DNA from 4 places in the Salmonella bongori NCTC 12419 genome. Region 2 is predicted to be linked to each of the others. Evidence: predicted binding sites of a transcription regulator. Region 2 holds the regulator's gene; each other region holds the start of a gene.
The links. The regulator CRP, encoded in region 2, controls carbon source genes, mostly activating them, when cyclic AMP is high. The targets are predictions, from matches to a motif close to ATGTGANNNNNNTCACAT.
Positions count from the first base shown of each region.

Region 1 (3,134 bases), 400 kb from region 2:
GCCGTGAACCAGCCACAGCCCTACGCCAAAGGAGAGCATCAACCCGGCGACATATTTTGCCCGGACGCGCGTTGCGCGCAGGCATAGCAGTGTCAGAAAAGCGGTCACGCTATAAATCGTCAGCACTACTCCTGCCGGAAGTAGCAGAGTGGTGCAAGCAGCGAGCGCCCATAGCGTCAGCGAGGTAAACGGGTGCATCTAGCGGACGGCGGACATAGCAGGAAAATGGCGGATGGTGCGCAGAGGCAACTGACGCAGCAGAATCCAGACAATGATCGCCGTCAGAATTTTATCCACCAGATTGGCGCCTATCACCGTAATTGCGACGGATTCCACCAGGTTTTGCCCCATCGAATGCATCCAGGCGACAAACAAATCAGCGCCGCTGCCAGTCACGCCGCCAAAAAGCGCGGTACGAAGCGGTACGGCGACCAGCGTCACCGCCAACGTAATGATGATGCCGCTGACGATCACTTTTGGCAGGCTACGAAACCAACCCGCGCGCGCCAGCCAACCGGCGACCAGACCGATGACCATAGCTACCGGAGCAAAGGCGGCAGCGATAGGGTCGGTCAGCAGCCCCCAGAGCAGGTTGGTTATTAAACCGGTTAACATTCCCACTACCGGACCCAGCAGCACCGCGCTGATAAGCGTACCGATGGAGTCAAGGAAAATGGGCAGTTTCAACAGGCTAATCAATTGTCCGCCAATCATATTTATAGCAATGGCGATGACGATCAGCACCAGCGACTGGCTGGAAAATTGGCGACGAGCCATAAATGGTAAACCTCTTAATAATGAACGTTTAGCGTGGGGAGATGGTCAGTTCGTCGTAACCGGAAACCGCACACGGTTGGCGACTGAAGGTAAGGGCCGTAAGCTCGCCGATAATCAGTTCCAGGGTTGTGCGCACGGTACAGCCGGACATCATATGGCCGCCGAGCATTGCGCCGCAGGGATCGGCAATCGACAAATGCAGATGTTCTCCACCGCTTTCAAGTGTGCCGTTAAGCGAGATCACTTCAAACGTGCCGGTAAGCAATGTGGTCGACTCTTGTCCGGCATAACGCAGCGCAACGTCGGTCAGACTGCCGGTACACCCCGCGACCCAGGCGGCATGTAATTGATTCTGTTGCACAAAGGTGTGTAATTGGGAAAACACTTCCTGACCGGGAAGCAGACGAAGCGCGTAAAAGCGCGCTGTAGAAGCGTGATGGTGAGCGTTTGTCATGGTTACAGGACTCCGAGACTCGGACGTGGCGCTGATAATATAGACGCTGGCGACGGCGCTTTCTGATATAAATCAGTATTTGTGACGCGGCGACGAAAAGATCTGACCGGGCGGATGGGGAATTCGCGGACAGGGAATAAATTGCGCCATAAATGGCAAGGAAATGTGATGCAGGTCAGATAACTGTCTTCTTTGACTGGACAAATATTCCTTTTATTCCGCGTTTCGCTTATGCTTGCTGAAGCGTTTCAGTTAATTAAATGTTCGACAATTAACCAATCAGTCGCAGTTTGCGACAGGTGAGGTTTTACTCGACGATAAGCTGCATTACTCTGTCAGCCTCATCTGAATCGGGATAGCCTTGCAGGAGACCTATGACCGTACGCATAGCGATTAATGGCTTTGGTCGCATCGGACGTAACGTGGTTCGTGCTTTGTATGAATCCGGACGTCGGGCGGAAATTACCGTGGTGGCCATCAACGAGCTGGCGGATGCCGCAGGCATGGCGCATTTGCTGAAATATGACACCAGCCACGGGCGTTTTGCATGGGAGGTTCGTCATGAGCGCGAGCAACTCTTTGTCGGCGACGATGTTATCCGTATTCTGCATGAGCGAACGTTGACGGATCTGCCGTGGCGTGAACTGGGCGTTGATGTTGTGCTGGATTGTACGGGAGTATATGGCAACCGGGAGCATGGCGAGGCGCATATTGCCGCTGGCGCAAAGAAAGTCCTTTTTTCTCATCCGGGTAGTAACAATCTTGACGCCACCGTCGTTTTTGGCGTGAACCAACACCAACTGCACGCGGAACATCGTATTGTCTCAAACGCTTCCTGTACCACGAATTGCATAATTCCCGTCATTAAATTGTTGGATGATGCTTACGGCATTGAGTCCGGTACAGTAACGACGATCCACTCCGCGATGAACGATCAGCAGGTGATCGACGCCTATCACTCCGATCTGCGGCGTACGCGTGCGGCCAGCCAGTCGATTATTCCGGTGGATACGAAACTGGCGGCGGGCATCACACGTATATTCCCGCAGTTTAACGATCGTTTCGAAGCGATTGCTGTACGCGTTCCCACCATCAATGTGACGGCAATCGATTTAAGCGTGACGGTGAAGAAACCGGTAAAAGCCTGTGAAGTCAACCTGTTGCTGCAAAAAGCAGCACAAGGTGCATTTCATGGTATAGTTGACTATACGGAATCACCGTTGGTCTCGATAGATTTTAACCACGACCCGCACAGTGCCATTGTTGATGGTACGCAAACCCGGGTCAGTGGCGCCCACCTGATCAAGACGCTGGTCTGGTGCGATAATGAATGGGGCTTTGCTAACCGTATGCTCGACACCACGTTAGCAATGGCCGCAGTGGGTTTCAGGCTCGACGCGTAAGCGCCGACAAAACTTTAAGAATCATTGAGAGGATTCACCATGTCTGTAATTAAGATGACCGATCTGGATCTGGCCGGGAAACGCGTTTTTATCCGTGCGGATCTGAACGTACCTGTTAAAGAAGGGAAAGTGACCAGCGACGCGCGTATCCGCGCTTCTCTGCCGACCATCGAACTGGCTCTGAAACAGGGCGCGAAAGTGATGGTAACTTCCCACCTGGGTCGTCCTACCGAAGGCGAGTACAACGAAGAATTCTCTCTGCTGCCGGTTGTTAACTACCTGAAAGATAAACTGTCTGCTCCGGTCCGTCTGGTTAAAGATTACCTGGACGGCGTGGAAGTGGCTGACGGTGAGTTGGTCGTTCTGGAAAACGTTCGCTTCAACAAAGGCGAGAAAAAAGACGACGAAGCGCTGTCTAAAAAATACGCTGCTCTGTGCGACGTATTCGTAATGGATGCATTCGGTACTGCGCACCGCGCGCAGGCTTCTACCCACGGTAT
Region 1 is NC_015761.1:2,941,096-2,944,229, reverse strand. It holds gene SBG_RS13800 (energy-coupling factor transporter transmembrane component T) at 1-198, opposite strand, end outside; gene SBG_RS13795 (ECF transporter S component) at 199-777, opposite strand; gene SBG_RS13790 (PPC domain-containing DNA-binding protein) at 806-1,231, opposite strand; gene epd (erythrose-4-phosphate dehydrogenase) at 1,606-2,634, shown strand; gene pgk (phosphoglycerate kinase) at 2,674-3,134, shown strand, end outside.
Region 1: a site for CRP is predicted at 1,395-1,412, ahead of epd (erythrose-4-phosphate dehydrogenase). Genes of this name have one in related genera too.

Region 2 (3,134 bases):
ATCTGGAAGGGATCGATTTCCCCTGGCTGCTGGCGATGCTCCAGGGCTCGTTCATTTCTCATATTAATACCTTAGTGGTGCCGGGCGGCAAAATGGGACTGGCGATGGAGCTGATTATGTTGCCGCTGGTGCAGCGCTTAATGGAAGGCAAAAAAATCGAATAAAGTCAGTTTTTGCCGGATGCGCAACGCCATCCGGCAACGATAATTACGCCGCAATCACTTCATAAGAATGGGTAATATTGACTGCTTTTTCCAGCATCAGCGCCACCGAGCAGTATTTTTCGGCGGAAAGATCGACCGCACGGGCAACGGCAGCCTCTTTCAGCGAGCGGCCGGTAACGATGAAATGCAAATTAATATGCGTGAACAGCCTCGGCGCCTCTTCCCGGCGCTCAGAGGTCAGCTTCACTTCGCAGTTGGTGACATCCTGACGGCCCTTCTGCAGGATCGATACGACATCAATAGCGCTACATCCGCCTGCCGCCATCAAGACCATCTCCATCGGACTCGGCGCTTTGTCACCGGAGTTACCATCCATTAAAATCTGGTGGCCGGAGGAGGACTCACCAAGGAAAGTTAGTCCTTCAACCCACTTTACACGCGCTTGCATATTCGTAACTCCAATGTTTCAATTTTCCTGAAAGATTACGCGCATACGACAAAACTCGCAATGGAAGGCGACCTGGGTCATGCTGAAGCGAGACACCAGGAGACACACGGCGAAAGCTATGCTAAAACAGACAAGATGCTACAGTAATACATTGACGTACTGCATGTATGCAGAGGACATCACATTACAGGCTACAGTCTATTTTCGTAGCCCTCTTCCCAGGTAGCGGGAAGCATATTTTTGCAACCCCAGAGACAGTGCCTTTTCTGGCTCTGGAGACAGCTTATAACAGAGGATAACCGCGCATGGTGCTTGGCAAACCGCAAACAGACCCGACTCTTGAATGGTTCTTGTCTCATTGCCACATTCATAAGTACCCGTCAAAGAGCACGCTGATTCACCAGGGTGAAAAAGCAGAAACGCTGTACTACATCGTTAAAGGCTCCGTGGCAGTGCTGATCAAAGATGAGGAAGGGAAAGAAATGATTCTTTCTTATCTGAATCAGGGTGATTTTATTGGTGAATTGGGCCTGTTTGAAGAAGGCCAGGAACGCAGCGCCTGGGTACGTGCAAAAACCGCATGTGAAGTCGCTGAAATTTCCTACAAAAAATTTCGCCAATTAATCCAGGTAAACCCGGATATTCTGATGCGCCTCTCTTCCCAGATGGCTCGTCGCTTACAAGTCACCTCAGAAAAAGTAGGTAACCTCGCCTTCCTCGATGTCACAGGGCGGATCGCGCAGACGCTGCTGAATCTGGCGAAACAGCCCGATGCCATGACGCACCCGGACGGGATGCAGATCAAAATCACCCGTCAGGAAATTGGTCAGATCGTCGGCTGTTCCCGCGAAACCGTTGGCCGTATTTTGAAGATGCTGGAAGATCAAAACCTGATCTCCGCACATGGCAAGACCATCGTCGTCTACGGTACCCGTTAATTCCGTCAGAATGGCGCGTGTTACCATGCGCCATTTTTGTTTGCATCGATGTGGCGAAGACTGATTTATCACCCAGAGATTAATTACGCACTACGGCAAACGCTGGTGCTGTGCCTGCCTGTGGCTGTCGGTTTATTAATCGGCCAGTTGCACCTGGGATTACTCTTTTCTCTTGTTCCCGCCTGCTGCAATATTGCAGGCCTGGATACACCGCACAAACGCTTTTTTAAGCGTCTGATTATTGGCGCGTCGCTGTTCGCCGGATGCAGTCTGGCAACACAGCTCTTGCTGGCGGAGTCTGTCCCCCTGCCATTGATTCTGACCGGGCTCACGCTGGTACTTGGCGTGACGGCGGAAATTAGTCCGCTTCATGCGCGGCTACTGCCAGCATCACTGATTGCCGCCATCTTTACCCTGAGCCTTGCTGGATACATGCCGGTCTGGGAGCCGTTGCTTATTTATGCGCTGGGCACGTTATGGTATGGCGTATTTAACTGGTTGTGGTTCTGGCTATGGCGCGAACAGCCGCTACGCGAGTCGTTAAGTTTGTTATATCGTGAACTGGCCGATTACTGCGAAGCAAAATATAGCCTGCTTACCCAACATATTGACCCGGAAAAAGCGCTACCTCCCTTGCTGGTTCGCCAGCAAAAAGCGGTGGATCTGATTACTCAGTGTTACCAACAAATGCATATGCTTTCGGCGCACAATAATCACGATTACAAGCGCCTGTTGCGGGCTTTTCAGGAAGCAATGGATTTGCAGGAACACATTTCCGTCAGCCTGCATCAACCGGAGGAGGTGCAGAAACTGGTAGAACGTAGCCATGCAGAAGAGGTCATTCGCTGGAATGCGCAAACGGTCGCCGCCCGCCTGCGTGTGCTGGCTGATGACATCCTTTATCATCGCCTGCCAACACGCTTCTCCATGGAAAAACAGATTGGCGCGCTGGAAAAGATAGCCAATCAACATCCTGAAAACCCGGTAGGCCAGTTCTGTTATTGGCACTTCAGCCGAATTGCCCGCGTATTGCGAACCCAGCGCCCGCTTTACGCTCGCGATCTGATGGCTGATAAACAACGTCGCCTGCCGCTGCTTCCGGCGCTAAAAAATTATTTGTCGCTTAAATCGCCGGCGCTACGCAACGCTGGACGCATCAGTGTGATGATGAGTATCGCCAGCCTGATGGGGAGCGCGTTGCACCTACCCAAACCGTACTGGATCCTGATGACGGTATTGTTTGTTACCCAAAACGGTTATGGCGCGACACGCGTACGTATATTACACCGTTCAGTCGGAACGCTGGTCGGCCTGGTGATTGCCGGCGTCACGCTGCACTTACACATTCCCGAAAGCATTACACTGACGGTCATGCTGGTACTGACACTGGCAAGCTATCTGATTATTCGTAAAAACTACGGCTGGGCGACGGTTGGCTTTACGGTGACGGCGGTATACACCATCCAGTTGCTGACGTTAAACGGCGAGCAGTTCATTGTGCCGCGCTTTATCGATACGCTTATTGGCTGTCTCATCGCCTTTGGCGGCATGGTCTGGCTATGGCCGCAATGGCAAAGCGGGCTA
Region 2 is NC_015761.1:3,345,676-3,348,809, forward strand. It holds gene SBG_RS15955 (phosphoribulokinase) at 1-164, shown strand, start outside; gene SBG_RS15960 (OsmC family protein) at 208-612, opposite strand; gene crp (cAMP-activated global transcriptional regulator CRP) at 918-1,550, shown strand; gene SBG_RS15970 (YccS/YhfK family putative transporter) at 1,599-3,134, shown strand, end outside.

Region 3 (3,134 bases), 2.2 Mb from region 2:
TGAGTTTGCAGAGAAAAACCATGTCGATCCCGCCTGGCTTATTGGGTTACTGCAAAAACAACCGCAGCATTTCCGTCTGGATGGCCCGACACGCCTCAAGTTTATTCAGGATTTAAGCGAACGGAAAACGCGCATAGACTGGGTACGACAGTTTATGCAACAACTGGAAGAAAACGCCATCACATAAACATCAGGCCGGGTGTCATTTCCTCTCACCCGGCCTCATCTTTACAAATTCTTTGCACTTCCCTGCAATTCCAGACACAGCCAACCGCCATAATTCTTATTTCTTCTTTTATAAAAATAACCATATAATAATCATGGGTTTATTGTAATGTTAAAAAATACGCGACTCTCTCGCTGGCTGGCGTTTATCGCGCTTGCTGCGACCATAACGCTTGCCCTCCCCACGCAGGCGAATACCTGGCCTCTTCCACCTCCCGGCAGTCGACTGGTAGGGGAAAATAAATTTCATGTCGTTGAAGACGACGGCGGTTCGCTGGAAGCTATCGCCAAAAAATATAACGTGGGTTTTTTAGCTTTGTTACAGGCCAACCCCGGCATTGACCCATATGTGCCACGTGCAGGCAGCGTACTGACGATTCCGCTGCAAACACTGCTGCCGGATGTGCCGCGCGAGGGCATTGTCATTAATCTTGCGGAATTACGCCTTTATTATTATCAACCCGGGAAAAATACCGTTACGGTCTACCCTATCGGAATTGGTCAACTGGGCGGCGATACGTTAACGCCAACGATGGTAACAACCGTATCAGATAAACGCGCCAACCCGACATGGACGCCTACTGCGAATATTCGCGCACGCTATAAAGCGCAAGGCATCGATCTTCCCGCTGTCGTGCCTGCCGGGCCCGATAACCCGATGGGGCATCATGCAATTCGTTTAGCGGCTTACGGCGGTGTTTATCTGCTGCATGGCACTAATGCCGATTTTGGCATTGGTATGCGCGTCAGTTCCGGCTGTATCCGCCTGCGCGATGGCGATATAGAGACCTTGTTCCGCCAGGTTACGCCGGGAACCAAAGTGAATATCATTAATACGCCGATTAAAGCTTCGGTAGAACCTGGCGGCGTACGGCTGGTAGAGGTTCATCAGCCGCTGTCTAAAAATATTGGTGACGATCCTCAGGTACTGCCGATTATCCTGAATGGTCCCATGCAGACGTTTAAAGACGCGCCGCAGACCGACGCTGTAGTCATGGATCATGTTATGGAAGCACGTTCCGGAATGCCTGTAGACGTGACCCGTCATCCGGAGACAAAACCGCAGTCGCTGTAAACGTTACGGTATTATGGCTTCATAAGGTAGCCGGATAGCGACCAGTACTTTATCTGACCGACAAAAAAGCCTCGCGATGTATCGCGTGGCTTTTTCTTTTTATGCTGGCAATCGCAGTAGCATTAATGAGGGTTAAGGCTTACTTGTAGATAACCGCGGTACCGTGAAGTGTGTTTGGACCCGTAACAGAGGTAATACGGAAAGACTTCGCGCCCATTTCTTCCGCTTTCTGTGCCAGTTGATCTTCCAGCGATCCGAGATTAGTTCCGCCATTCGCAGAAATCGTACCGAATTTCTGTTGACCTTCTGGCGTTGCCTGCACTTCAACGGCAGCAAAACTGGCGAACGAGAGCGAACCAAGAACTGCGGCAGCGATGAGGGTTTTTACGTTTTTCATAGTGGTGACCTTTTGCAGATGAACAGGTATCGTAAGCATTAACTTAACGATCGATAAATTAATCATAGATGTGATCTATATCACACGTCAACCTCTTTTTATAATGATCGTTATATAATTTATAAAGGTGTTATTTTTCATGTGAATAGAATTGATTTATTTTTCTAATGAATACTCTGGAGCCAGACGTCGTTTGTTTTTATAATAAAGATTCCCTCCTAAGCAGGTACAACGGCATTATGACAACAGATACCACACGTTGCGTGAAGAAAAGCCGTGGCCGACCGAAAGTGTTCGACAGGGAAGCCGCGCTTGATAAGGCCATGGCACTTTTCTGGCAGCACGGTTATGAAGCAACCTCGCTTGCCGATCTCGTAGAGGCTACCGGGGCAAAAGCACCTACCCTCTATGCGGAGTTCACCAACAAAGAAGGATTATTTCGCGCCGTACTGGATCGCTACATCACCCGCTTTGCCTCAAAGCATGAAGCCCAGCTCTTTTGCGAAGGGAAAAGCGTTGAATCCGCGCTGGAAGATTATTTCAGAGAAATTGCCGCCTGCTTTACCAGTACAGATACGCCGGCAGGCTGCTTTATGATCAATACCTCCGCCACCCTGGCGGCCTCCTCGCGCGAAATCGCCCGTACAGTAAAATCACGCCACGCTATGCAGGAACAGACGCTCGTCCAGTTTTTGCGCCAGCGTCAGGAGCACGGCGAAATTCCGTCACATTGTAACCCACAGACGCTCGCGGAATATTTAAACTGTATTTTACAGGGTATGTCGATTAGCGCCCGTGAAGGCGCCACTTTCGAACAACTGATGCAAATTGCGCAGACAACGTTGCGCATCTGGCCTGAACTACTCAAGTCCTGAACGACGCAGTTTCTGATAAAAAAAAGCCCCTCAGCCTGAGCGAATGAGGGGCTAACTTGCAGAGTACAACTTTTTTATGCTTTGTTATTCAGAATTAATTGACCATTACTGTCGAGAGGGATCTGCGTTCCGGGGTCTTTGTCCATACGGATTTTACCCTGCTGATCGCCAATTTTGTACGTCACGTCGTAGCCAAGCATCTTTTCAGATTTGTCATACACCGTTTTACAGCGCTGTTGCGTGGTAGTGTAAGTATCACTTTCTTGTAATGACCCCTGAATCTGGTTACCTGCATATCCCCCGCCCAACGCCCCGACTACTGTCGCCACATCTTTACCGCGGCCGCCACCAAACTGGTGTCCAATCACGCCCCCGGCTACTGCGCCAAGTACCGAGCCGGCAATGCGGTTTTCGTCCTGCACTGGCTTGCGATGCGTGACCGTAACATTACGACACTCCTGACGCGGCGTTTTTACCGTCTCTTTAATGGGTTTAGCCGATATGACCTGCGCATATTGCGGACCACGATCAAAGACATTGAGACTGGCTACCGCCGCCACAC
Region 3 is NC_015761.1:1,159,171-1,162,304, reverse strand. It holds gene mfd (transcription-repair coupling factor) at 1-187, shown strand, start outside; gene ldtC (L,D-transpeptidase LdtC) at 335-1,300, shown strand; gene bhsA (multiple stress resistance protein BhsA) at 1,440-1,697, opposite strand; gene comR (TetR family copper-responsive transcriptional repressor ComR) at 1,937-2,572, shown strand; gene SBG_RS05475 (glycine zipper 2TM domain-containing protein) at 2,647-3,134, opposite strand, start outside.
Region 3: a site for CRP is predicted at 1,766-1,783, ahead of bhsA (multiple stress resistance protein BhsA). Genes of this name have one in related genera too.

Region 4 (3,134 bases), 980 kb from region 2:
TGGCGCATAGGTCGTCATCACCTCTTCCGCCAGTTTGCCCTCCGCCCATGCCTGCGCGGCGCGCTGATGTGAACGATGCGCCAGCGCGTCCTGCTGCTCACGCGTAATACCATACGTTTTCGCCATCTGTTCGGCGGTATCGCCCATGCGCAAACCGGTAGAATATTCGGCAACAGCGGGAGGAACCGGCAACAGATCACGTAAGCGCAGGCGAGAGAAAAGCGTTAGCCGTTGACGAATCGTACGGGCTTTATTGACATCCACCAATACGCGCGCCAGGGTTTTACTCACGCCTATCGGCAGCACCGACGACGAGTCCGCGCCGCCGGCGATACCCGCGCGTATCGTGCCAGCCATCAGGCTTTCCGCCACATTCGCTACCGCCTGAAAACTGGTGGCGCAGGCGCGGCTTACGCTATAGGCATCGGTATGAACGTTCATCCCCGTACCCAGTACAATTTCACGCGCAATATTGGGCGCCTCCGGCATTTGTACAACCTGGCCGAAAACCAGTTGCTCGATCGTATCAGCGGGAATTTCACTACGCGCCAGCAACTCGCCGACGACCATCTTACCGAGATCAACCGCGGGAATACCATGAAATGCCGTCGCCTGCCGGGCAAAGGGGGTTCGCAATCCACTGACAATAGCAATGCGGTCGCCCTGACGGGTAACCAACGGTAAAGCCTGACGCATAGTACTCCCCTGTAAAAAAATATTTAGTGGTCTGACCTGATCACAGTCTTAACCAATTTTTTACATTTAGCCAAGCAGAGAGAAAAGAAAGTGGGAGCTATGGCACAGTGAAGGGAAGCGATAAAAAAGAAAACGCCCCCGCCAGACAATGACGGAGGCGTTGTGAATAAATGAATTAACGCAGACCAAGCTGGAAGATAAGCGTTTCTGCTTCACAAGCGAAAACAAAGTCAATATCCAGACGAACGCCACCAGACTCCTCAGTAAAGGTTGGCGTAATTTGGCAAGGTTCGGACTCCACGCTACGCGCTTTTTCCGTTAACGCCGCCAGCGTCTCTTCAGCTTCTGCGCGGGTAGCGAATACGCGGCTGTATGACGCGGTGCAATCGGAGTTGTCCATGATGGTTCCAACGTCCATACAGCAGCAAACCGGGGTTTCATCAGCACTGCATTTACTCATTGTAGATTTCCTCTGTATTTGCACCCAGGGTGCCAGATAAACGATGAGGGTATTTTACGCTCCCGGCATTCGCCTCTCCAGTCGTTAATGGTGGGAAACGCGTTAAGTGACCGAAATCACACTTAAAAATGATCTAAAACAAAAATCACGCGATCGGGTGACCGTTAAGCCCACCGATTTTGCCAACCAGATCTCGTTTCTAAGATCACAATTGAAAAAACTTATAAACATACTTGCAACATTCTAGCTGGTCAGACCTATACTCTCGCCACTGGTCTGATTTCTAAGTCGTACCGCAGACCCTACACTTCGCGCTCCTGTTACAGCATGTAACATAGTTTGTATAAAAATAATCAATGAGGTTATGGTCATGAGCCAGAAAACCCTGTTTACAAAGTCTGCTCTCGCAGTCGCAGTGGCAATCATCTCCACCCAGGCCTGGTCTGCAGGCTTTCAGTTAAACGAATTTTCTTCCTCTGGCCTTGGCCGGGCCTATTCGGGTGAAGGCGCAATCGCAGATGATGCGGGTAACGTTAGCCGCAACCCGGCGTTAATTACGATGTTTGACCGCCCGACATTTTCAGCGGGCGCGGTTTATATAGATCCTGATGTCAATATTAGCGGGACATCGCCATCTCGCCGGACGCTGGATGCAGATAATATCGCACCGACGGCATGGGTGCCGAACGTTCACTTTGTCGCCCCGATTAACGATCAGTTTGGCTGGGGGGCTTCGATTACCTCCAATTATGGTCTGGCGACAGAGTTTAACGACACATACGCAGGCGGCTCGGTTGGCGGTACGACCGATCTTCAAACCATGAACCTGAATTTAAGCGGCGCTTATCGCTTAAATGAGGCCTGGAGCTTCGGCCTCGGCTTTGATGCGGTATACGCGCGCGCGAAAATCGAACGTTATGCGGGCGATTTAGGCCAGTTGGTCGCGGCACAGAATCCGGCGCTGGCGCCCGTCGCCAGTCAGATTACCAGCGATACCAAAATCGCCCACCTGAACGGTAACCAGTGGGGCTTTGGCTGGAATGCCGGTATCCTTTATGAGCTGGATAAAAATAACCGCTACGCTCTGACCTATCGCTCGGAAGTCAAAATTGACTTTAAAGGTAATTACAGCAGCGATCTTCCCATCGGCATTAACCGATATAACCTGCCCATCCCAACGGCAACCGGCGGCGCGACGCAGTCGGGCTACCTGACACTAAACCTGCCGGAAATGTGGGAAGTGTCCGGTTATAACCGCGTGGCGCCGCAATGGGCCATCCACTATAGCCTGGCCTATACCAGCTGGAGTCAGTTCCAGGAATTGAAGGCAAAATCGACCGCAGGCGATACGCTCTTCGAGAAGCATGAAGGCTTTAAAGATGCTTACCGCATTGCGTTAGGGACCACCTATTACTACGATGATAACTGGACGTTCCGTACCGGTATCGCCTTCGATGACAGCCCGGTTCCGGCGCAAAACCGTTCTATCTCTATTCCCGATCAGGACCGTTTCTGGCTGAGCGCCGGTACGACTTACGCCTTTAATAAAGATGCGTCTGTCGACGTTGGGGTCTCTTATATGCATGGTCAGAGCGTGAAAATTAATGAAGGCCCCTATCAGTTTGAATCTGAAGGGAAGGCATGGCTGTTTGGGACTAACTTCAACTACGCGTTCTAATTCCTTCTTTGAAGGGATCAAAAAGGTGAGCATTGCGCTCACCTTTTTATTATCGTTTATTCAGAGTCGATTTCTTTGAGCTCGTCCTGAATCGCCTGCGCGTTCGGATTTTCCTGCGGCTTAAGTTTTCCGCCACTGGCAATAAAATCATGACGCTGGAAGTACGCCTCGCGCACCATAATATAAGGATCGGAAGACTGACGAAGGAGGCCGTCGGAATCCAGCAACTGCGCGCGGGTTTCTATCCCTTCGATAGTCCATTTCCCCACAGACATCGGCCAGGTCAGCCATGAGAGCACC
Region 4 is NC_015761.1:2,365,308-2,368,441, forward strand. It holds gene fadI (acetyl-CoA C-acyltransferase FadI) at 1-696, opposite strand, end outside; gene SBG_RS11140 (YfcZ/YiiS family protein) at 872-1,156, opposite strand; gene fadL (long-chain fatty acid transporter FadL) at 1,527-2,834, shown strand; gene mlaA (phospholipid-binding lipoprotein MlaA) at 2,891-3,134, opposite strand, start outside.
Region 4: a site for CRP is predicted at 1,261-1,278, ahead of SBG_RS11140 (YfcZ/YiiS family protein). Genes of this name have one in related genera too.